Regions from separate parts of the Dyella sp. 01N448 genome, predicted to be linked through region 3. Evidence: predicted binding sites of a transcription regulator. Region 3 holds the regulator's gene; each other region holds the start of a gene.
The links. Region 3 encodes sigma-54, which starts transcription at its own class of promoters, with help from an activator protein. Its sites were predicted from a motif close to TGGCACGNGCNTTGC; they were not measured.

Region 1: the regulator sigma-54 is predicted to act here: its motif matches at 1,821-1,835, upstream of AC1DKY_RS18515 (fimbrial protein).
Region 2: the regulator sigma-54 is predicted to act here: its motif matches at 1,750-1,764, upstream of AC1DKY_RS16930 (flagellar basal body-associated FliL family protein).

Annotation. Positions count from the first base shown of each region.
Region 1 is NZ_JBFTQX010000015.1:51,006-58,996, forward strand. Features, by position in the region: gene AC1DKY_RS18500 (alpha/beta hydrolase) at 1-658, opposite strand, end outside; gene AC1DKY_RS18505 (helix-turn-helix transcriptional regulator) at 672-905, opposite strand; gene AC1DKY_RS18510 (hypothetical protein) at 936-1,541, opposite strand; gene AC1DKY_RS18515 (fimbrial protein) at 1,983-2,516, shown strand; gene AC1DKY_RS18520 (fimbrial biogenesis chaperone) at 2,602-3,345, shown strand; gene AC1DKY_RS18525 (fimbria/pilus outer membrane usher protein) at 3,342-6,116, shown strand; gene AC1DKY_RS18530 (fimbrial protein) at 6,113-7,069, shown strand; gene AC1DKY_RS18535 (fimbrial protein) at 7,148-7,991, shown strand, end outside.
Region 2 is NZ_JBFTQX010000011.1:61,735-69,725, forward strand. Features, by position in the region: gene fliN (flagellar motor switch protein FliN) at 1-155, opposite strand, end outside; gene fliM (flagellar motor switch protein FliM) at 152-1,168, opposite strand; gene AC1DKY_RS16930 (flagellar basal body-associated FliL family protein) at 1,182-1,682, opposite strand; gene AC1DKY_RS16935 (flagellar hook-length control protein FliK) at 2,631-3,815, opposite strand; gene fliJ (flagellar export protein FliJ) at 3,850-4,284, opposite strand; gene fliI (flagellar protein export ATPase FliI) at 4,281-5,642, opposite strand; gene AC1DKY_RS16950 (flagellar assembly protein FliH) at 5,639-6,286, opposite strand; gene fliG (flagellar motor switch protein FliG) at 6,283-7,278, opposite strand; gene fliF (flagellar basal-body MS-ring/collar protein FliF) at 7,402-7,991, opposite strand, start outside.
Region 3 is NZ_JBFTQX010000008.1:140,639-148,629, reverse strand. Features, by position in the region: gene murA (UDP-N-acetylglucosamine 1-carboxyvinyltransferase) at 1-239, opposite strand, end outside; gene AC1DKY_RS15365 (BolA family protein) at 283-522, opposite strand; gene AC1DKY_RS15360 (KpsF/GutQ family sugar-phosphate isomerase) at 776-1,786, shown strand; gene AC1DKY_RS15355 (KdsC family phosphatase) at 1,879-2,418, shown strand; gene lptC (LPS export ABC transporter periplasmic protein LptC) at 2,463-3,083, shown strand; gene lptA (lipopolysaccharide transport periplasmic protein LptA) at 2,974-3,597, shown strand; gene lptB (LPS export ABC transporter ATP-binding protein) at 3,597-4,316, shown strand; gene AC1DKY_RS15335 (RNA polymerase factor sigma-54) at 4,440-5,918, shown strand; gene hpf (ribosome hibernation-promoting factor, HPF/YfiA family) at 6,209-6,532, shown strand; gene hprK (HPr(Ser) kinase/phosphatase) at 6,651-7,601, shown strand; gene rapZ (RNase adapter RapZ) at 7,605-7,991, shown strand, end outside.

The DNA of each region.
Region 1 (7,991 bases), on a different contig from region 3:
CCTTGCGCACGTCTTCCAGATCCTGTGCGGCGATGGTGGTGGTGTAGTAGCGAGGATCTGCCTTGCCGTCGAGCTGCTTGAGGCAACGTTCGGTTTCCTGCTTCTGCCGCTCAGGACTGGCGTCGACATCTTCGGAGCCGCCTTCCGTGCCCTCGCCTTCATCCTTGCAGGTGAGCGGATTGGAGCCGCCGGTGCCACGCTGATCGAGCAGCGCCACATGGCGATGCGCGAGCAGCGGCTGCAGGGCCGTCGACACGCCCGGCCACGATTCCGTGGCCGCCTGTCCCGGCCCGCCCGCCAGCATCACCAGCATGTCCTTGCTGGCGACCTGTGCACTGCTGCGGATCACCGCGAGCTTGAGGTGGATCTTGCGGCTGTTCGGATCGTCGCGATTCTCGGGCACTTCGAACGGTACGCACCACGCGGCAGTGGAAAGCCCGCTGTTGGGCTCCCCCAGCTCGCACGGCGTGAGCGTGAGCGAGCCCAGCGTCCACGTCTGCGGTTTAGCGGCTTTGGCGGGCGCCTGGGTTGTGTCGGCGGAAGCGGCGGTGTCTTGCGCGCCTGCACTCGCCTGCGGATGAAATTGCTTCCAGCCCAGTATCGCCAGTGCGATGACCACGATGCCTAGGCGAAAGGCGGTTCGTCCTTTGCTTGCCATGGGTGTACTCCCCTCACTCCATTGGATGTCGCGAAATCGCCGGTAGCGTCACCGGCGGTTCCGGTTCGAAGATCGATTCGATGGAAAGGCCAAACAGCCGCGCAATCTTGAAGGCCAGCGGCAGACTTGGATCGTACTTGCCTGTCTCGATCGCGTTCACCGTCTGGCGCGATACATCCAGACGATCGGCCAGGTCGGCCTGCGACCAGGCGTGCTCGCCGCGCAGTTCACGGATACGGTTATTCACGGTACGCCCACCAGGGCACGACGATTCCGGTTAGTCATCGGGCAGCCCACGCGTGCGCCAGCGCGCCATGCCCAGCAGCAGCCCGAGCACCGCCGACGCGCCCGCCATGCCGCACAACAGCCCGATGCGGAAGCTGTCCCAGTCATGTCGCCATGCGTAAAGCGCTGCCACGCCCGTGATCAGGGCGAGCAGCAACAGACGACCGGCCGGCGCGAGGCCGCTCTCGCCTGTGCAGGCCGCGTCATGCCCATAGGCGCGCGCCACGTACCAGCGAGTGATTCCGTAGCTGGCCATCATCAGTGGAAAGACCCAGATCAGCACCGAACCATCCAGCGGCAGCACCTGCGCAATCGACAGGAAGCCACCCAACAAGCTCAGCGCCGCGGTTACCCCGGTCGCCACGCCCAAGGCGATCAGATGGGTGCGCTGCTCCAGCTCATCGCTGTCGCGGATAAGCCGGGCCAGCTGGGCCAGCACGTAGAACATGGGAAGCAGCGGCGCCAGCGCGAGCAGGATCTTCAGGGGCAGGCTGCCGACCGTATGGACGATCGGCCAGACGGACAGCATGAACACCGTATAGAGGGTGATCGCGAACAGCGTGCGCCGCTGGTATTGCCGATAGGTGAGGCGAGACATAGAGGCCCTGAGTCCAGTGTCAAGCTGACTTGACACAGGCTACGTCCAGCCCCTGAGGCGTGTCAAGCACGCTTTACACAGAGGCCTGTATCGGCCGGCCCGGCGCAAAACTTAACGGTCCTGGCCATCGGACATCTCCGAAAATGTGACCCAATTTGCACATTGAGCTGCCCATAGCGTCGGATGTGACCCAGCTCGACTCACAAAATTCGTCACTTGCATTTAACAACTACATCTCACTTTCGGCAGATTGCGGGGTTTTTAGCGTCTCGCTGTCGTTGGCACGGGGGTTGCTTTGAGGGCGGTAAGCGAACTGGAAGACCGACCCGAGGGGTGGGGGCCAGAAGCCTAAAAGGCGCTGCGGGGGGCGATGTCCCATTTGGTCCGAAAGCGCATGACTCGTTGCTTGCTCAAAAACTTACGTCAATCAAAGGACATCGTATGAAGAAGATTCTGGTTTCCGCCGCTCTGGCCGCCATCCTCGGCACCGCTGCCTTCTCGGCCTCGGCCGTCGACGGCACCATCACCATCAGCGGCAACATCAACGCCTCGACCTGCAAGATCAACGGCGCCAACAGCCCGGCCGCGATCGCCGTGACCCTGCCGACCGTGTCGACCACCTCGCTGAATGCCGCAGCCGCTGTTGCCGGCCGCACCCCGTTCTCCATCGCCCTGACCGGCTGCGGTTCGCTGACGAAGGCCACCACCTTCTTCGAGCCGGGTCCGACCGTGATGGGCGACGGCAACCTGAAGAACGCCACCGGCACCGCCACCGGCGTTGAAGTGCAGCTGCTCAATGGCGCTGATTTCTCGGCCATCGCGCTGAACAGCGCTTCGGGCGCACAGAACTCGACCCAGGCCACGCTGACCGGCGGCGCCGGCACGCTGAACTACTACGCCCAGTACTACGCCACCGCCGCTGCGGGTGCCGGTACGGTCGCCACCAGCGTCCAGTTCACGATGCTTTACCAGTAAGTCGCAACACGCGCCGGAGCCACCTGGCTCCGGCGCACTCCCGCTGACAACATCAGCGGCCCTGATCCCACTGAGGTAATTCCCGATGAGGAAGTTAGTCTGCGCAATCGGCGCGGGCCTGATGGCCCTGTGTCTCAGCGCTCCCCAGGCCCAGGCCAATGTGTTGATCGGCGGCACCCGCGTGGTGTTCCCCGCGAAGGACGGCGAAGTCACCGTCCGTCTGACCAACGACAACGACCACCCCGTGCTGGTGGAATCCTGGATCGACCGCGGCGACGTGCATTCCACGCCCGAGTCAGTCGATGTGCCGTTCCTGATCACCCCTCCTCTGTTCCGCATGGAGCCGAAGAAGGAACAGAGCCTGCGCGTTGTCTTCACCCATGAGCAGCTGCCGGCTGACCGGGAATCGCTGTTCTGGCTCAACGTGCTCGAAGTGCCGCCCAAGCCCACCGGCCCGCAAGCGGAAGGCCAGAATCTTCTGCAGCTGGCGCTGCGTTCGCGTCTGAAGCTTTTCTACCGTCCGACCGGCCTGCAGGGCGACCCGCTCAAGGCACCGGGCGCGCTTACCTGGAAGATCGTGGCCGACGGCAAGGGCTTTGCGCTTGAAGCGCACAACCCCACGCCCTACCACGTAACGATCTCCGAACTGTCCGTCGCCAGTGGCGGTAACAACGTCGGTGCCGAAATCGGCATGGTCGCTCCGCTGTCGGACCTGCGCCTGCCGCTGCATGGCAACAGTCAGAAGCCGGCGGCCGGTAGTGTCGTGTCGTTCTCGGCCATCAATGATTACGGCGCAGCCGACAGCTACAAGAGCACGGTGTCGCCGTGATTCATCTGCGCGCCTGCCATAGCCACCGCACGAGCACCAACGGCCTCGCCGTCGGCGCCCGCGTGGTGCTGAGCGTGGCTATCGCCGGCGTGCTATTTGGCCTGAGTGCTTCTTCCCATGCGGCTGCCGCCGCAGCCGCCTCCGGTGCCGATGCATCGGCAGCGATCGATGCGAACTTCGATCGCAGCCTGCTCTCCGGCGCCGGCAGCAACACGAACGACCTCTCGCGCTTCGAGCGCGGCAACGTGGTGATGCCTGGCGTGTATCGCACGGATATCTTCGTCAACAACGCCTGGATGGGCCGCGCCGACGTGCGCTTCGCTTCGCCCTCGGCGGATGCGCCGGCCATCGCATGCCTGACCAAGGCCATGTTCGAGCAGTTCGGTCTGCCGATGCAGAAGCTCAGCGCCGAACAGCAGGCGAAGCTGGCCAACGACGCGGGCAGCTGCGTGGCAATCGGCGACCTGATTCCCGCCGCCACGATGAATTTCGATCAGCCGAACCTGCGACTGGACGTGAGCATCCCGCAAGCCTGGCTGGGTACCCGCGCGCGCGGCTACGTCAGCCCCGAGAACTGGGACCGTGGCGTCAACGCCGCCCTGCTCAACTACAACTTCAACAGCTACCGCAATCACAGCAACGGCGTCACGCAGACCTCGTCGTTCCTGGGCCTCAATGCGGGTCTGAATCTGGCTGGCTGGCAGTTGCGCAACGATTCCACGGTGGTGATGCAGTCGGGCGGTGCCGCGGGCACGCCCTCGACCACGCACTGGCAGAACATTGATACCTACGTGCGCCGTGACATTCCTTCCATGCGCTCGCAGCTGACCATCGGCGATTCCTACACGAGTGGCGATCTGTTCGACGCGGTGAGTATCCGCGGTGTCCAGCTGACCACCGACGACCGCATGCTGCCCGATTCTCTGCGTGGCTACGCACCGACGGTGCGCGGCGTGGCCGAAACCAATGCCAAGGTAACCGTTCGCCAGAACGGCATCGTGCTGTACGAAACCACGGTGGCACCGGGCCCGTTCACCATCAGCGACCTGTACGCCACCGGTTACGGCGGCGACCTGGCCGTGACCGTGACCGAAGCGGATGGGCGTGTGCGTTCGTTCGCCGTGCCATACGCCTCGGTGCCGCAGTTGCTGCGTCCGGGCGTGATGCGCTTCTCCGTCGCCGCGGGCGAACTGCACGACGCTTCGATTCACGCACATCCGGCGCTGGTAGAGGCCACCCTGCAGCGCGGCATCACCAACATGCTCACCGGCTACGCGGGCGTGGTCGGCACGAATGGCTACGGCGCGGTGCAGATCGGCACCGCACTCAATACCAAGTACGGTGCACTGGCGCTCGACCTGACCGACGCACGCACGGAGATCCCGGGCCAGTCCACGCAGAACGGCCAGAGCGTGCGCCTGAGCTACAGCAAGATGCTGCCGGACACGAACACCTCGCTGACGGTTGCCACCTACCGCTACTCCACCAGCGGATACCTTGGCCTGCGCGACGCGATGACCATGCGCGACATCGCCAACGGTTATCGCTACGTCGACCCGTCCACGCAGACCACGATCGACGGTGTCACCACGACCAACCTGCTCACGCCGGACCAGATCCGCGCGCTGCAGGGCAACCAGGGCAACTTCAGCACCTACACCAGCCAGCTCGATCGCCAGCGCAGCCGTTTCGACATCAGCTTGAACCAGCGCCTGGGCGACCACGGCGGCACGATCTATGTCACCGGCTCGGCCATTGACTACTGGAACCGCAACGGCACGGATGTGCAGTTCCAGGCCGGCTACAACAATACGTTCCGCCGCCTGAGCTACACGATCTCCGCCACGCGTACCCGCGATGCGTTCTCGCGCATGAGCAACCAGATCTTCGCCAGCTTCACGCTGCCGCTCGGCAACAGCGTGCATGCACCGAACTTCGGCGCCAACCTCACCCACGACAGCACGGGCCATACGCTGGACCAGGCGACGATCAACGGGACCCTGGGCGTGGACAACCAGTTCAGCTACGGCGCCACGGCCTCGCACGACAACGGCCAGGGCGACGGTGGCAGCGGTGGCAATGCCGGTACGGTCTACGCGGGTTACCGCAGCCCCTATGCACAGTTCAACGGAAGCGTGGGTGCAGGCAACGGCTATTCGCAGGCGTCGCTTGGCGTGTCCGGCGCCGTCGTTGTTCACCCCGGCGGCGTCACCTTCGGCCTGCCGATGGGCGACACGGTAGCCGTTGTCGAAGCCAAGGATGCCGCCGGTGCGCGCGTGCTCAACTCCTCCGGCGTCCGCATCGACCGCTTCGGCTATGCACTAGTGCCGTACATGACGCCTTACGGCCTCAACACGGTGCAGATCGATCCGAAGGGCCTCCCGCTGAACGTGCAGCTGGAAGCCACCAGCGCCCAGGTTGCTCCGCACGCCGGCGCGGTGGTGATGCTCAAGTTCAAGACGGAAAACGGCCGCACGGTGCTGCTGCGCATCCGCCAGTCGGACGGCAAGGCCATCCCGTTTGGCGCCGACATTGTCGATGAAAAGAACCAGCCCATCGGCGTGGTAGGCCAGGGCGGTCGCGCGCTGGTGCGCGGTGCGAAGGACGAAGGCCGCCTCAACGTGCAGTGGAAGCTCGATGACAGCTCACCGATCAGCTGCGGCTTCTCTTATCACCTCAAGCCATTCGACAAGAAGAGCGCCAAGATGGACGGCCTGGAAACGATCGACGCCACCTGCTCGCCCATCGCTTCCAGTGGAAACGCGTCATGAGCCAACTTCGTTCCGCATTGACCCTCCTGGTTCTGCTGTCACTCGCGTTTCTGCCGATGACGTCGTTCGCCTCGTGCACGCTGACGGGCAACAAGGAACTGGTCAACATGACGCTTCCGGCCACGATCATCCTTGATCCCAGTGCCCCGGTAGGCACGGTGCTGGCCACCTCGCCCGCGGTCGACCCCAGTCCCAAGACCTCCTCGGTCGACTGCGGAAGCACAACGACAATCGGCGTGATCAATCTTCTCCCCGGCGGTCAGCCCAACGGCAGCTCGACGATCTATCCGACGGGTGTCGCTGGCGTGGGTTATCGCATCCTGCACCCCGACTCCAGCAAGTTCCTGCCCCCGTGGGGTTTCGACACCATCGCCTCGGGCACGTACGCGTTGTCGGTGCAGTCGGCCATCCAGTTGGTCAAGACCGCCCCTATCACCGCCGGGTCCACGCTCAACGCCGGAACGGTTGGCTTCTGGCAGTACCAGGGGTCACGCAACACTTTGCGCGTAGAGGACTTCGTCCTGGCCAACAACGTGAAGTTCGTGGCGCCCACATGCACGGTCACCACGCCGAGCATCTCGGTAACGCTGCCCACCGTCTCCAATACCGCGTTCAACGTGGCTGGAGCCACAGCCGGCGCCACTGCGTTCAATATCGGACTGAGCTGCTCCAGTGCCGCGTCTGGCCAGGACATCGCCATCCAGTTCGACACGAACAAACAGCCGAACGGAACCACTGGCGTAATCACACCGACTGGTACGGCGAAAAACGTCGGCGTGCAACTCGTTGACAGCAAGTTCAATCCCATCACCTTCGGCGCCGCTGCCGATGCCGGCACGACACCTACCGGCGCCCTCAACCTAACCTATTACGCGCGCTACTACGCCGTCACGACGGGCGTCACCGCCGGCACGGTGAATGCCACGGCCACTTTCACAATCAGCTATCCATAATTCGGTCGCAGGGGAAATCCTTCGATGCGCTAATAATGCGCGTCACGGAGGTGTTCTGATTTCCTGGAGGTTTGCGACATGTCGCCGTTACATCATGACCGGGGCCGGTTTGCGCATCGCGCCGTTTGGCTGCTGCTTGTGCTGCCCTGCCTCGGCTTCATGCCGAGGTATGCCGCGGCGGCGACCTGCTCGGCCAGTCCGGCCGGCGCAGCGCTCAGCGTTGCCGGCGTGACGGTCACCACGGGCACGCCCGTGGGCACGAAACTCGGTACGCCCGGTACCATCGGCATCACCTTCACTTGCAGTGGCCTGGCGACCTCGGACACGGCCACCATCCAGGTCGGCAACCTTGCGCCGCGCGATGCTTCCGATCCTCCGGCCGGTGGCGGCATCAGTTTCGCAACCAACGTTCCCGGCATCGCGCTCGTACTGACGGCGTCGCCAGTGCAGGCGTCAGACAACAGTTGCCTGCGTTGCGGCCCCGGATCCACGCCGGGTTGGGAGGCGGCCTCGATGACGAAGGCCCAGAACTCCACCACGGTGACGCTGACCGGACAACTCATGAAGACGGGGGCCGTGACAGCAGGCACGGTGTCGTCGATCCAGCTCGCGCAGTTCTGGTGGTACATCTACGGATCGACGAACAGCGTGGGGCCACTGTCGACGCTCACGCTCAACTCCGCGGCGATCGCCGTGCAAGCCTGCTCGGTCAATACCGATTCCACAAATCTCACGGTGACGCTGCCCACGGTAAGCACGCAGGCGCTGAAAACCAACGGCGCGGTTGCGGGTCGTACACCGTTCAAGATCAACCTGACGTGCCAGTCGGGCGCGAACGTATCGATCACCATGATCCCGTCCACGGCCGGCGTTGCCACGGGCACCATCGCCAATTCGGGTACAGCCGCCAACGTCAACGTGC
Region 2 (7,991 bases), on a different contig from region 3:
CGGATGCTGATGCGGGTGCGGCCCACTTCCATGGCGAGCGTGACCGGTACATCGAGAATCATGTCGAGGTTGACTTCGGAGCCTTCGCCCAGCGGGGCGCTCAGCTGATCGAATTCGACGCGCTGGGTAGCGCTGGCGGCGTCATTGGGGGTCATGCGAGGTCAATCTCCAGGGTGGTTTCGGTCGACAGGCGCACTTCGCGGCGCCCCGTCTGGGCATGGAAGCGGACGGCAGTACGGCCGTTGTGCTGGCCGTAGCGGCCACGGAACACGGGCACGTCTTCGGCGAATACCGTGCTGAATTCCGGCAGCTGGATCGGCAGCACGTCGCCCGGACGGAGGCGCAGGAATTCGCCGATGCTCAGGCGCGTTTCGAGCAGCAGCGAGCTGAGCTCCACTTCCGCATCCAGCACTTCGTCCTGCAGCGTTTCGGCCCAGCGGTGATCGCGATCGACGCGGTCGCTCTGCACGCCGGCGTCGAGCAAGGTGCGGATCGGCTCGACCATGGCGTACGGCAGGGTCAGATGCACTTCGCCGCCACCGCCGTCGAGTTCGATATGGAATTTGGACACCACCACCGTTTCGGTGGGGCTGACGATATTGGCGAACTGCGGGTTGATTTCGGAATTGAGGTATTCGAAGTTGAGCGGCAGCACCGGCGCCCACGCTTCCACCATCGAGGCAAACAGCTCGGTCAGCATGATCTGGATGACGCGGTTTTCGGTTGGCGTGAAATCGCGGCCCTCGATGCGCGCATGGAAACGGCCGTCGCCACCGAAGAAGTTGTCGATCACGGTGAACACCAGGCGCGGCTCCATCACCACCAGCGCGGTCCCGCGCAGTGGCTTGATGCGCACCAGGTTGAGGTTGCTGGGCACGGCCAGCGCATGCACGTACTCGGCGAACTTCATCATCTTCACGCCGAGCACCGACACTTCGCAGGTCTTGCGCAGCACGCCGAACACGGCCGTGCGGAAGAAGCGCGCAAAGCGATCGTTGACCATTTCCAGCGTGGGCAGGCGACCGCGCACGATGCGGTCCTGCTGGGTGAAGTCGTACGAGATCACCGCATCGGGCGGCAAGGGCTCGTCATTGCCCGTTTCGACGGCGCCACCTTCCACGCCGTCGAGCAGGGCATCGATTTCTTCCTGTGAAAGCAGGTCGCTCATCGCCGCTGTCCCGTCACTGCATCACGAAGCTGGTGAAGTACAGCGCTTCCACGCCCGGACGCCCCAGGCGCTTCTCGATGATCTTGCGCACCGCGTCCAGCGCCTGCGCCTGCAGTTTCTGCTTGCCCGCGGCGTCGCTGAGAATCGAGTAGTCCTGGCTGCTGAACAGCATCACCAGCGCATTGCGGATCACCGGATCGGCATCCTTGGCCGCCGCCAGCGCCGCCGCATCATGCGACATCAGGCTCACACCCACCTGCAGGAAGCGCATGGACTGGTCGTCCTTGAAATTGACGACAAACGGCGGATCCAGCATGAGGTACTGCTCCTGCTTGGACAGCGCTACCTTCGGCTCATCGCCCTCCGCACCATGCGCACTGCTGCGAGAGTTCATCACCAGGTAACCAGTCACACCGGCCATGGCGAGCAACGCCACGCCCATCATCAGCACGAGCTTGTTCGATCCCTTCTTGGGCGCTGCGGCCGCCGCTTCTGCTTGCTCGTTCTGAGCCATGCGAAATCAATCCCTATCAAAGTTCAGTCATCGGCCACCCGCCACGGGCGGCACATGTCCGTTATCTGCAAACGGCATGCCATCGGCGGGAGACGTTGCTGCGACTGGGTTTGCGAGGGATCGCGACGGAATCGCGGCGCTTTCTTGACGCGTGTCGGGGATTGGGCGTGACGGGGTGGTGGCGGTGGTCGGAAGCTTGTCGCGTGGGCGACCCGTCTGCGTTTGACCGTGCCCGCTCACCTGTGGGAGCGCACCCTGTGCGCGACAGCCACGTTGGGGTGTACCGCTCCGTAGGTTTGTCGCGCACAGGGTGCGCTCCCACAAAGGGCGACCCGCAACCTTTAATCCAAGATCCACGGCAAGCGCACCCTTGTAGGAGCGCACTTGTGCGCGACCGCGGCGCTGGGTGCTCCGCTCCGTAGGCTGGTCGCGCACAAGTGCGCTCCTACAAAAAAGCTGCCGGCCCGCGACGCCAGGGCGTTGTTCGGCTCTTGATGTGGCTCTTGCCCTAGGGGTCTCCGTATGACGCGGCGGGCGGGTGGAGGAAAGCCCGAAGGGTGGCCGCATGGATGCGGCCAGTTTTTCGACAGGACAGGGATGTTCTGTCGAAAAACCCCGTAACCCGACCGCGCACCTGGAGGGCGCAGCCCGGAAGGCGCGTCATCCGGGGGGCCCTTTCTTTTGGTTACTTTTCTTTGGGCAAGCAAAGAAAAGTAACTCGGCTGCCGGCAGGCAGACGAAACGCCCGCCGCGTAGGCGGCACGCTGGCGGTAAGGCGACAACCGGAGACCGACGAAACTGGATGACCAGCCATTCGGCAGCCGACGAGCCCCTCCCGCCTCCGCCGGGATGACGATCAAAAGAGGACTGCGGCACTTCCAAACTACGAGGCTAGGTTGGCCCCTCACCCCAACCCTCTCCCCAAAAGGGAGAGGGAGAAAAAAGCGACTACGCAAACATATCCACCAACCCCACCACCTTCATCACCGGCGCCGCCATCCAAGCCAACTCACCCACACCCTCAGCCACCCCACTCTCAGACCCGGAAGAGGAACCACCCGACGTCCCGGCCTGAGAAGAGCCCTGCCCTGTATTGCCCTGCCCCACCTGCGCCTGCCCCAAGGTCAAACCATGGTGCGCCAGCATCGAATCAAGCTGGCTCAGCGTCTGCTGCACGGCGTGCACGGCCTGCGGGTGTTGCGCGATGAAGGCCACGTCCACATGGTCCTGCTTCACGCTCACCTTCACATCAAGCTCGCCAAGGTCCTCAGGATGCAGGCGGATGCGTGCCTCCTTGACGTCCTGGCCGCCCAGCCAGGTCACTTGCTGGCTCAGTTCCTGCCCGAACGAAGGCGACCCCACGCTCGATTGCATCGTGAGCGCATGCGGAGCGGGCGCGGTCGCCACGTTCGACGAAGTCTGCGGTTGCTGCGACATCGCCTGGGCAGTGAGATTCTTCAGTGCATCGACCGAGTCATCGCTGTGATTGCCTTGGCTCGAAGACGCCGTCAATGCCTGCAAGGCCGTGCTGAATGCGTCGCCCTGCGTGGTCGGCGTGGTATCGGTCGCCGGCGCGGCCACGGCGTCATTGCCGTCGCCCACGTCCTGCGTCGCCATGGAAAGGCTTTTGTCCTCAATCCCACCCAAGCCCTTGTCCAGGTCAGCCGCGCCGCCTGCCTTTGCCTGCCCCGCTGCTTGCGCAGCACCGAGCAGTGCGACGGTGGCCGGCGTCACAACGGATGCAGCCGCGGCAGTGAGAGCGTCCGTCGCATCTTCACCGTCAGCCGCCGCCGGGACCGCACTGGCAGCCGCCGAAGCCGGCACGCTCTGGCCCAGCAAGGCGAGCATCGCGGCGGCAGCGGCGGGCGCGTCAGAGGCCGACTTGTCGTCGTCCTTGTCGTCCTGCTTGCTCTTGGCGGGTGACTGCGATGGAGTCGAGGAGCTGGCCTTTGCCGATGCGTGCCGGCCGTGCACGGGCCGTGACGGGTCGCTCTGCTGCGCCAACTGCTGACGGGCATGCTGCAAGGGCTTGCTGAAATCCTTGTTCGGATCGCTGGACGATGCGCTCGTCGTATCGCTGACAGGCGCGTTCGTCGGCGGCAGATTCACCACCGCGGCAATGGACGAGGTCATACGATGATCTCCTGGAATGCGTTGATGGCGGTGCTCACGAGAGCCCCCTCGCCGGCCGGCGGTACTGATTGCGTTCGTCGACCTCGGCCTGTTCGCGGCGGTCCTCGCTCTTGCGTTCCTGTTCGCGGTAGCGATCGATCACACTGCCCAGCGCCTGCTCGCGGGCGTGGGCTTCGCGCCACTGGTTGCGCGCGCCATCAAGGACGCGGCGTTGGCGCGCCACTTCGTTGATCTGTTGCGCGATGACCTGGTCGATGCGCTCCACGAACTGACGCCGGTTGAGCAAGGCGCTCACGCTCACCCCGCCCTGCGCCTCGGCGTACTCGGCGCGGTATTTCTGCAGCTCTTCCAGCTGCTGCTCGGCCTTGGCGAGCTTTTGCTGCTGCTCGGCCAGGCGCTGCATGGCCGTTTCCTGACGGTCGTGCGCGAGGTCGGCGGCAGGTTGCAGGCGGTTTGCGCGGGATGTCACGGCGTGCCTCCGGCGGTCAGCATTTCAAGTGCGCCAATGGCGTCGTTGAGCGTGGTCGGCGCGTCCACCTCTTGCTGCAGGAAGTCGCGCAAGCGCGGCCACATGGCGATGGCGTGATCCACCTGCGGGTCGGACCCTTTCTGGTAAGCACCCACCGTGATCAGATCGCGCTGCTGGCGATACGCCGAATAGACCTGGCGAAAACGCTGGGCGGAACGCAGGTGTTCGCGCTTCACGACCGCCGGCATCACGCGGCTGATCGATGCTTCGATATCGATGGCGGGATAGTGGCCGGCTTCGGCCAGGTCGCGCGACAGCACGATATGACCGTCGAGAATCGCGCGCGAGGCATCCGCAATCGGATCGTGGCGATAGTCGTCGCCTTCGGTGAGCACGGTGTAGAACGCGGTGATGGAACCACGCCCTTCGGCATCGTTGCCTGCACGCTCGACCAAGGCCGGCAGCATCGCAAACACCGACGGCGGATAACCCTTGGTGGCCGGCGGCTCGCCGATCGCCAGCGCGATCTCGCGCTGCGCCTGCGCATAGCGCGTGATCGAATCCATCAGCAGCAGCACGCGCTGGCCGCGATCGCGGAACCACTCGGCGATCGCGGTGGCGTACTGCGCCCCGCGCAGTCGCTTGAGCGGCGGCGCATCCGCCGGCGCGGCGACGATCACGGCACGCGCGCGCCCTTCGGCGCCCAGCGTGTGTTCGACGAATTCCTTCACTTCGCGGCCGCGCTCGCCGATCAGGCCCACCACCACCACGTCGGCGTCGGTGTAGCGCGTCATCATGCCAAGCAGGGTCGACTTGCCGACGCCCGAACCGGCGAACAGGCCAAGGCGCTGGCCGCGGCCAACCGTGAGCAGCGAGTTGATCGCGCGCACGCCAGTATCGAGCGGCGTATCGATGGGCTTGCGCGCCATCGGGTTGATCGGTTCGTTCTTGAGCAGGGCGTGCTCGTCCACATCGAGCGGGCCAAGGCCATCGAGCGGCACGCCGTCGGCACCCACCACCCGGCCCAGCAAAGCCATGCCCACCGGCAGGCCGCTGGTATGCGCGCATGGACGCACGCGGGCGTTGGGCAGCACGCCATGCATTTCGGTGACAGGCATCAGCAAGAGGCGTTCATCGGCGAAGCCGACCACTTCGGTTTCCAGTTCGCTGCCATCAGCCGTGGTGACCAGGCAGCGCGCACCCAGGGGCGCCTCGCAGCCTTCCGCTTCCAGCGTAAGGCCGACGACGCGGCGCAGACGCCCTTCCACGGTCAGCGTGCGCGCGCCGATGGCGCGTTGCCGACGACGGGCCAGTCGCTCCTGCCACAAGGCGGCACGCGACGGGCTGGGCGCGTTCATCCACGCACCTCGTCGGCATCTTCGTCGATGCCTTCGGCTTCGGCGCCGAGCACGGCATCCACGACCGCGGCGAGCCGTGTTTCAACGCGGGCGTCGAGACGCGAGCGCTCGCTTTCCAACAGGCAATCGCCGCGCTGCAGGCTGTTGTCGGGCAGCAGTTGCCAGTGCGACTCCACCATCTCGAGCGAACGCAGCAAGGCCAGATCATCCGGATGCAGGCGCACGCGCAGGTTGCCGCTGGCCGAAGGCAGCGCCAGCGCCGCCTGGCGCACGGCTTCCACCACCAGGTCGGGGGTGGTGCGCAACTCGTGCGCCAACACCTGGCGCGCCACCGTCATGGCCAGGCGGGTCAGTTCCAGTTCCACCAGTTCGTCCATGCTGCGCAGGGGACGGGCGGCCGATTCCAGCAAGGCGTCCAGTCGCTGCATGCGTTCGTGCAAGACCTGCTGCGCCTCGGCCATGCCCTGGGCGAGGCCCGCGGCATAGCCCTCTTCGCGCGCTTGCTGCTCGATCGATTCCAGCTCGCGCACGGTTGGCTGCTGCACCGGCTCTGGCGTCGGCTCGACTGCCACCGGCTCGCCCACTTCGGGCGGGAGCCAGCGTTCAAAGGGCAGCAACTTGTCGCGGTTCATCACGGCATTCATGCGACCAGCTCGTCACCGGTGCCGGAGAGATTGATGGCACCCGAATCGGCCAGCTTGCGCGCGATGGCGAGCACTTCCTTCTGCGCCGAATCCACTTCGCTGAGGCGAACCGGACCGGATACTTCCAGGTCGTCGCGCAGCATGTCGGCCGCGCGCTTGGACATATTGGCGAAGATCTTTTCGCGCACGCCGGGCTCGGCGCCCTTGAGCGCAGTGACCAGGCGGGCGGTCGGCACTTCACGCAACAGGGTCTGCATGCTGCGGTCGTCGAGGTCACCGAGGTCTTCGAACACGAACATCAATTCTTCGATGCGGCCGCTCAGGCCCGAGTCGTGGGTACGGATGGCCGCCATCAACTCGTTTTCGCGGCTGGTTTCCATCGCGTTGAGAATATTGGCCGCAGCCTTGAGGCCACCGACGCTCGCGGATTTGAGCTTCTTGGTGTTGCCGCCGGCGAACTGGCGCTCCATGATTTCGTCCAGCTCGTTCAACGCATGCGGCTGCACGCCGTCGAGCGTGGCGATACGCATCACTGCATCGCTGCGCACGCGCGGCGCCAGGTAACCGATCACTTCGGCCGCCTGATCCGGTTCCAGATGAGCCAGCACCAGCGCGATGATCTGCGGATGTTCCTGGCCGATCATCTCGGCGATGGCGCGGCTCTCCATCCACTTGAGCGACTCCAGGCCCTTGCTGGAGCGACCAAGCAGGATGCGATCGATCAGGCCGCCCGCCTTGTTCTCGCCCAGTGCATTGACCAGGATCTTGCGGATGTATTCCTCAGTGCCGACGCCCAGCGAGGTGTGCCGCCCCATGTCTTCATTGAGGCGTGCGAGCACCATTTCCACCTGCTCACGGGTGACATTGGTGAGGCTGGCCATGGCCGAACCCACCGCCTGCACGTCGCGTGCGCTCAGATGCCTGAGCACCTCGGCCGCGTCCTGTTCGCCCAGGGTGAGCAGCAGGATGGCGGCACGCTGCGCGCCGCCGATTGGCGTTTCTGCTTTCATGATGCGTTCTGCCCGCTGACTTGTTTCACCGTCGCCTGCCGCTGAGGAGCCAGCGACGACATGCGATGTCGACGCTGGCCATGCGGACGTCGTGCGAATTCGCGCTTAGCCGCCATCTTCGCCCACCCAGCTCTTGACCACCTGCGCCACCTGCTTGGGATTTTCGCCGACCATGCGGCGGGCCAGGCCAATGCGTTGCTCGTACGCCAGTTGCGGCGGCACGCCGAGCTTGAGCACGTCGTCGCCCTCGTCCTTGTCGTCCACGCGCACCGAAATGGTCGGCGTGTCCATGGGCATGGCACCGGCCAGGGCAAGCTCGCGACTGGTGGACGGCGCGCGCGACAAGCCGCGCAGCAACGGCCGCAGCAGGCCGAACGCCACCAGCAGTGCCACCAGGATGCCGGCCGCCTGCTTGATCAGGTCGAGCATGCCCGGACGTTCCCAGAACGGCTGTGCCGGCGTGGCCACATCGTTGCTCGGGTCCTGGTGGAAGGCCTGATTGATCACGCTGACGCTGTCGCCGCGCGCCTCGTTGTAACCCACGGCGTTGCGCGCAAGCGTGGTGAGGTGTTCCAGTTCCTGCGGGGTGAACGGCACGCTCTTGTTGCCGCCCTTGTCGCCGGGCACCAGTTTGTTGTCGACCACCACGGCCACGGTGAGACGCGCGAGGCGACCCGCCGGATCGCTGACGTGGC
Region 3 (7,991 bases):
TCGGTGGTGCGCGGGTCGATGTGCATCTTCATGCGGTCGTCCAGCACCAGCTGCGTGCCCATCTGGCCAAGCAGCTCGATGAAGGTCGTCACATCGTGCAGATGCGGCACGTTGCTGATCGCCACCGGCTCGTCGGCCAGCAGGCAGGAAGCGAGAATCGGGAGTACGGCGTTCTTGGCGCCCGAAATACCCACCTCACCGTGGAGCGGCTCGCCGCCACTGATCAGGATCTTGGCCATGGAAAGTCCTTGCGAATGAATGGCTCGGAAGTGCAGCGCCGCCTTAATGGCGCGCAGCGACTTCCGCGGGGGTCAGCGTCTTGAGGGCCAGCGCGTGGATCGCACCGCCCATGAGATCGCCAAGCGTGGCGTAAACCAGGCGGTGCCGCGCCAGCGGGAGCTTGCCGGCGAACTGTTCCGCCACCACTTGGGCTTCAAAGTGCACGCCGTCGTCGCCACTGACGGAAGCCTGAGCACCGGGCAGGCCTTGTTCGATCATTGCCTGGATGGTGGCAGCGTCCATGGTTTTTCCACTTGCAGAGTTGGGGTCAGCGCCGCCGATCCGGTCAGGAACCGAACCCAATGGCAGCGACTATGACGTTAAAATGCGAATATGCCATGTTAATGGAAAACCTCTGTCGCAGAAACGACACGTGACGTCAGCGCCCTCTCAATTAGGCCGTTGATCACCCACAACCTATTGATACACCCGAGTTTCCCGTCTACAGACGCCCATTCAGGGTTATGACGGGAAACCGCAAGACTTTTGAGGACGCATGAACGCCTACGTCGCCCCAGCCAACCCGCTTGCGATCAACGCCGACGCCATCGTGCAGAGCGCGCGCACCGTGATCGCCACCGAGGCGGCGACCATCCGCGCCCTGGAGCCGCGCATCGGCCCCGAATTCGTGGAAGCCTGCCGCCTGATCATGAGCTGCGCCGGCCGCGTGGTCGTCACCGGCATGGGCAAGTCGGGCCACGTCGCCCGCAAGATCGCCGCCACGCTGGCGTCCACCGGCACGCCCGCTTTCTTCGTCCACCCGGGTGAAGCCAGCCATGGCGACCTGGGCATGATCCTGCCGCAGGACATCGTGCTGGCCCTGTCCAACTCGGGCGAAACCGACGAAGTGCTGTTCATCCTGCCGGTGATCAAGCGCCAGGGCATCCCCCTGATCGCGATCACGGGCAACGCTAATTCGTCGTTGGCGGACCAGGCCAATGTGCACCTGGACGCCAGCATCGCCGCCGAAGCCTGCCCGCTCGGGCTGGCGCCCACGGCCAGCACTACCGCTGCCCTGGTCATGGGCGATGCCCTGGCCATCGCGCTGCTCGAGGCCCGCGGCTTCACCTCCGAAGACTTCGCCCGCTCCCATCCTGCAGGCAGCCTGGGCCGTCGCCTGCTGCTGCACATCAGCGATGTGATGCACACCGGCGAAGGCATTCCGGCGGTGCCGCCGAACGCTTCGCTGACCCAGGCGCTGATGGAAATGACCCGCAAGCAGCTGGGCATGACCGCCGTGGTCGACGCCGATCACCACCTGCTCGGCGTGTTTACCGACGGCGACCTTCGCCGTGCGCTGGACGATGACGACCTGGACCTGCGCGGCGCCACCGTGGCCGAGCTGATGACCCGCGGCCCCAAGACCATCGGTGCGGACAAGCTGGCCATCGAGGCCGCCCAGCTGATGGAAAAGCACCAGATTCACGCGCTGCTGGTGGTCAACGACAAGCAGCAGGTGGTGGGAGCGCTTAACATTCACGATCTGCTCCGCGCCCGTGTGGTCTGATCGAAAGGCTCGGCTGCTATCTATTCCTGCGTGCACCGTCTGCGCTGACCGGCGTTTGACGGTATCGCCCTTTCCTCTTGCCGACGGCTCCCATGTATCTGGCTGACCTTCCCGCCGATGTTCTCGCCCGCGCCGCCAAGATCCGCCTCGTCGTGTTCGACGTGGACGGGACCCTGACGGATGGCCGCCTGTGGTACGCCGAAGATGGCCGCGAGACCAAGGTTTTCCACGTGCATGACGGCCTGGGCCTGAAACTGCTGATGGGCCAGGGTGTGCACGTGGCCATCATTTCCGCCCGCATCAGCCATCCGGTGGCGTTGCGCGCGGAGGAACTGGACATCGCCCACGTCTACCAGGGCCAGGGCGACAAGCGCGCCTGCCTGGAGCAGTTGCTGGAAGCGCTGAACCTGGCGCCGGAACAGGCCGCCTTCGTTGGCGACGACCTGCCCGACCTGCCCGCCATGCGCATCGCGGGCCTGGCTGTCGCGGTGGCGAACGCCCATCCCTGGGTGGCTGAGCAGTCGCACTGGCGCACCCGCCTGGGCGGTGGCCAGGGCGCGGCCCGCGAGGTCTGCGACCTGATCCTGCATGCCCAGGGCAAGACCGATGCCGAGCGGGAGCGCTGGCAGTGAGCTTGCGATCTTATCTGCGCGACCGGGGTCTCCCGGTGGCGATCGTGCTGATCGGCCTGGCCACCGGTGCGGCGCAGTTGCTCTACTGGGCGCTGGCGCCCGCGCCGAAGGTCAGCGACTTCGTGGGCCCGCCCCGTTCGGGCTATACGCTGACCAATTTCCAGCTGTGGTCGTACGACGTGGATGGCTTGCCGAGCTTCGAGATGGTCGCCCCGCACCTGGAGCGCCGCGAGAACGACGAGTCGCTGTACATCAACACGCCGGACTTCACGCTGCCCTCCAATGAGGCCGGCGTGCCGCCCTGGCTGGGCAAGTCGCTGTACGCCTGGGTCGACAAGAGCGGCACCCTGCTCAAGCTGCAGGGCCCGGTCTACATGCACCGGGCGGCCTTTGCCCAGACCGATGCGGCCGAGATGCACACCTCCGAGGTCACTGCCTGGCCAAAAGAAAACCGAATGGTGACGGATGCCCCAGCGCATATGAAGCAAGGCGCACGTACACTTAACGGGGTGGGCATGCGTGCCAACCTCAACACCAATCATCTGGAGCTGTTCGATGAAGTCACCGGCTCGTTTCCGCCGCGACCCAAGAAGTCTCAAGCTGCACCTCGCCCTGCTGGGCCTGGGACTGCTCATCCTGCAGCCGGCGCTGGCCAAGCAGGATGACCGCAATCAGCCGATGAACTTCTCGTCCAAGTCCATGGACGGGTTCAACGCGCCCAATACGGTCACCACGCTCACCGGCAATGTCGTGGCCACGCAGGGCACGATGAAGCTGACCGGCGCCCTGGCCAAGCTCTACCTCGATGCCGACACCCAGGTGGCGCGTGCGGTCGTGACCGGCAACCTGGCCCATATCGAGCAGCTCGACGACGCCGGCAACCTGATGCAGGGCGATGCCTTGCAGCTGGACTACGACAACATCAACGGCATTGCGGTGCTTACGGGTAACGCCGTGGTGCGCCAGCAGGGTCGCGGTGAGTTTCATGGCGACAAGCTGGTCTACAACACGCAGACCTCGCTGATCACCGGCGAAGCCGCCGGCGACGGCCTGGTGCACGGCGTGATCCTGCCCAAGCAGAAGCCCGCAGGGGCTCCGGTGCCTGCCGCTACGCCGCCGAAGCCGGGCACGCCGCCAGCGCCGCCGCAACCGGCCACGAAACCGGCCGAGGGCCACTGATGCTGTCTGCTGAAGGTCTGCAAAAAAGTTTCAAGGCGCGGCAGGTCGTGCGCGACTTTGCCTTTTCCATCCGCGAAGGCGAGGTGGTGGGTCTGCTCGGCCCCAACGGCGCCGGCAAAACGACGTGTTTCTACATGGTGGTCGGCCTGATCGAAGCCGACGCCGGCACCATCAAGCTGGACAAGCAGGACATCACCGGCCTGCCGATGCACCAGCGCGCCAAGCTCGGCATCGGTTATCTGCCGCAGGAAGCCTCGGTGTTCCGTCGTCTTACCGTGGCCGACAACATCATGGCGGTGCTGGAACTGCGTGAAGGCTGGGACGAGAAGCGTCGCACCAACGAGCTGGAAAGCCTGCTGGACGAGCTCAAGATCGCGCATATCGCCGACCAGAAGGGCATCAGCCTGTCCGGTGGCGAACGTCGCCGCGTCGAAATTGCACGCGCACTGGCCGCGCATCCGCGTTACATGCTGCTGGACGAACCGTTCGCGGGCGTCGACCCCATTTCGGTGGGCGAAATCCAGCGCATCGTGCGCCATCTGAAGGAACGCGGCATCGGCGTGCTCATCACCGACCACAATGTGCGCGAGACGCTGGGCATCTGCGATCGCGCGTACATCCTCAACGACGGTGAAGTGCTTTCGCGTGGAACGCCAGCACATATCCTCGCCGACGAAAAGGTCCGCGAGGTGTACCTGGGTCGCGAATTCCGCCTGTAACGGCTGCGGAACAGCCGACCGTCAGGGCTAAATCTGAGGTAGTACGCGATTTCGCCTTCGACCTATGGCCGACCCAGGAGGCAAGAGTTAGGATGACCTTCACGTTCATCCTGACCGGCTGGCATGAAACCCGGACTGCAGTTTCGCCTCAATCAGCAGCTCACGCTGACACCACAGTTGCAACAGGCCATTCGCCTCCTGCAGCTGTCGCAGCTTGAGCTCGAGGCTGAGCTGCGTCAGATCGCCGAAAGCAATCCCCTGCTCGAGTTCGCCGACGACAACCCCGACAATCTCGAGGGTGACGAACGCGAGTCCGAGCCGCCGATGGATGCGATACCGGTCAGCTCGTCCAGCTCCAGTAGCAGCAGCGATACCGTCGACGACGCCGAAGCACCCGAATGGGGTGATGTGGAGCGCGACGGCGGCAGCGACGATCCGGTCGACTTCTCGCTCAGTGGCGCCTCTTCGCGCAACAACAACGCGGACGAAGACGGTTTCGAGCCGCAGAGCGCCGCGCAGGAAACGCTGCAGGAACATCTGCTGTGGCAGCTCAACCTCACGCATATGAGCGCGCGCGATCGCACCATCGCCACGGTGTTGATCGACGCACTCAATCCGGATGGTTATCTCACCGAAAGCATGGAGTCGCTGATCGCGGCCCTGGCCACCGACGTCAGGGCGACCGAAGCGGAAGTGGAGTACGTGCGGCACATGCTGCAGCGCTTCGATCCCACCGGCGTGGCAAGCATCGACTTGCGCGACTGCCTGCGCGTGCAGCTTGAGCAGTTTGATGCGGACACACCGCAGCGCGAACTGGCCTTGCGCATCGTCGACGCCGAACTGGAATTGCTCGCGCGCAACGACATCGCACGGCTTGCGCGCAAACTGCGCGTGAGCGAAGACGATACCGCCGCTGCAGCCGTGTTGATCCGCAGCCTCGATCCACGGCCGGGCGCGGCACTCGATATCACGCCGGTCGAATATGTCGCCCCCGATGTCTATGCACGCAAAGACGTGGGTCGCTGGCGGGTCAGTCTCAATCCCGATTGCCAGCCGCGACTCGGACTCAACCAGCACTATTGCGGCCTGATCGCCCAGGCCCGCGGCACCGACGCCAGCTGGATGCGCGGACAGCTGCAGGAGGCGCGCTGGCTCATCAAGAGCCTGGAATCGCGCGCTGAGACGCTGCTGAAGGTGGCCGAAGCCATCGTGCGCCGGCAGAGCGCCTTCCTCGATTACGGCCCCGAAGCCATGCACCCCCTGGTGCTGCGCGAAGTGGCCGAGGAAGTGGGCATGCACGAATCGACCATTTCACGTGTAACTACCCGCAAATACATCCATACGCCGCGGGGCACGTTCGAACTCAAGCATTTCTTCTCCAGCGGCGTGTCCACCGAAGACGGTGGCAGTGCGTCGGCCACCGCCATCCAGGCCATGCTGCGCAAGCTGGTCGATGCCGAGGACCCGCGCAAGCCGCTGTCCGACCAGGCCATCGCGGAGGAGTTGCATCGCAAGGGCATTCAGGTTGCCCGACGCACCGTCGCCAAATACCGCGAAGCCATGCGTATTCCCAGCTCCAGCGAGCGCCAGCGCGCTGGCTGAACGAGTTTGCCCGCGTCTGCGGCAAACCGCCCCGGGAACTTGGCGGCAAAAAAGGCGTCCCCATACTCATAGGTAAGTCGATACGACGGGAAATCTGTCATGTCTGAGGCGTGAAGGTCTTTCTAACGCACAGGCAACTTCAGAGGTGCATAGTGACTATCCCGACTTGGTGAGGAGGCCTGAGAAAACCTTCGCAATACCGGAGTTTTCAAAGGTGTGTCGGCCACGACATGGGCGTCCGGCGCATCGATTCCAGCCGCGTCTGCGGCAAGTACCAGAGGAGGCGCAACATGCAAGTTCAACTCAGCGGTCAGCAGATTGAAGTCACCCCGGCCCTCCGGGATCACGTGAACAACCGGCTTGACCGCCTCACCCGCCTCGATGAGCGCATTCTCAGCCTGAGCATCGTTCTCTCCGTGAACAAACTGCAGCAGCGCGCCGAGGGCACGCTCAATGTCACGGGCAGCACCCTGCACGCCGAAGCGCTTGAGAATGACATGTACGTCTCCATCGACGTGCTCTTCGACAAGCTGGTGACCCAGTTGCGCAAGCACCGCGAGAAGATCTGCGACAAACATCAGCGCGCCGCCCGCGAGGAGCGCCTGTACGGCTGATCTGTGCCAGGCCCGCCCGGCTCCGGGCGGGCCCTCTGCCTCATCCAAGGCGTCCGCCGGTGCGAACTGGCACAATGTCCATGTAGCTGCCCTGTTCCGGCGGCGCAAAGGACAAAGCTTGGACCGGCTCTCCGCCCGACAACTCTATGACAGCGTTCACGAGCGCATGGCCTTGCGCTGGGTGTCCGGCATGCGCGGCGAATCGCGCGCGCTCGAACAAGCCGCGACGACCACGCGCCGCCCCTCGCTGATCGGCTACCTCAACGTCATCTATCCGAACAAGATCCAGATCATCGGCACCGAGGAGCTGAACTACCTCGACAGCCTCGATTCGCGCCAGCGCTGGGAGGCGATCAACAAGATTGCCGCCTACCAGCCGGTGGCGATGATCGTGACCAAGGATCAGGCCATCCCCAGCGACCTGCGCGAAGTGGCGGAAGAAACCAATACGCCGCTGTGGATCAGCTCCAAGCGCGGCCACGAGCTGCTGACCTGGATGCAATACCATCTGGCGCGCATCCTGGCGCCCAAGGTCACGCTGCATGGCGTGTTCCTGGAAGTGTTTTCCATCGGCGTGCTGATTACCGGCGAATCGGGTTCGGGCAAAAGCGAGCTTGCGCTGGAACTGATCAGCCGCGGTCATCGACTGGTCGCCGACGACGCCACCGAATTCACCCTGATCGCGCCGGACGTAATCGACGGCACCTGCCCCGAGCTGCTGCAGGACCTGCTGGAAGTGCGCGGACTGGGCGTGCTGAATGTGCGCGAGATGTTTGGTCACACTGCGGTCAAGCCCTCCAAATACCTTCGCCTCGTCGTGCACCTGAAACCGCTGCGCGAGGGGGAAGACACCGATGGACTCACCCGCCTCACCGGCGATATCGGCCACCGCGAAATCTTCGAGGTGCCGGTGCCGATGATCACCATCCCGGTGGCGCCCGGTCGCAACCTTGCCGTGCTGGTCGAGGCCGCCGTGCGCAACCACGTGCTCAAGAGCAAGGGCATCGACCCGGCACAGACTTTCATCGACCGCCAGGCGCACCAGATGCGCCGGCTGCCTCCGTGGTGACCCATGAGCGACACGATATCCACTAGCAACCCAGCCGACGCGATCAACCTGATCGTGCTCACCGGCATGTCCGGCGGCGGCAAGACAGTGGCCTTGCGCGCGCTGGAAGACCTGGATTTCTACTGCGTCGACAACCTTCCCACCGCCCTGCTCCCACAGTTGGTGGCGGCGGTGAGCCGCAATGTGGAAGGCAAGCGTCGCCATGTCGCCGTCGGCGTGGACGTGCGCAATCCTGGCGAAGACCTCAAGCGCATGCCGGCCATCCTGTCGGAGCTGGCCGCCGCGGGCGTGAAGGCGCACCTGATCTTTCTCGACTGCCGCGACGATGTGCTGATCAAGCGCTATTCGGAAACGCGTCGCCGTCACCCGCTTTCATGGCAAGGCCTGTCG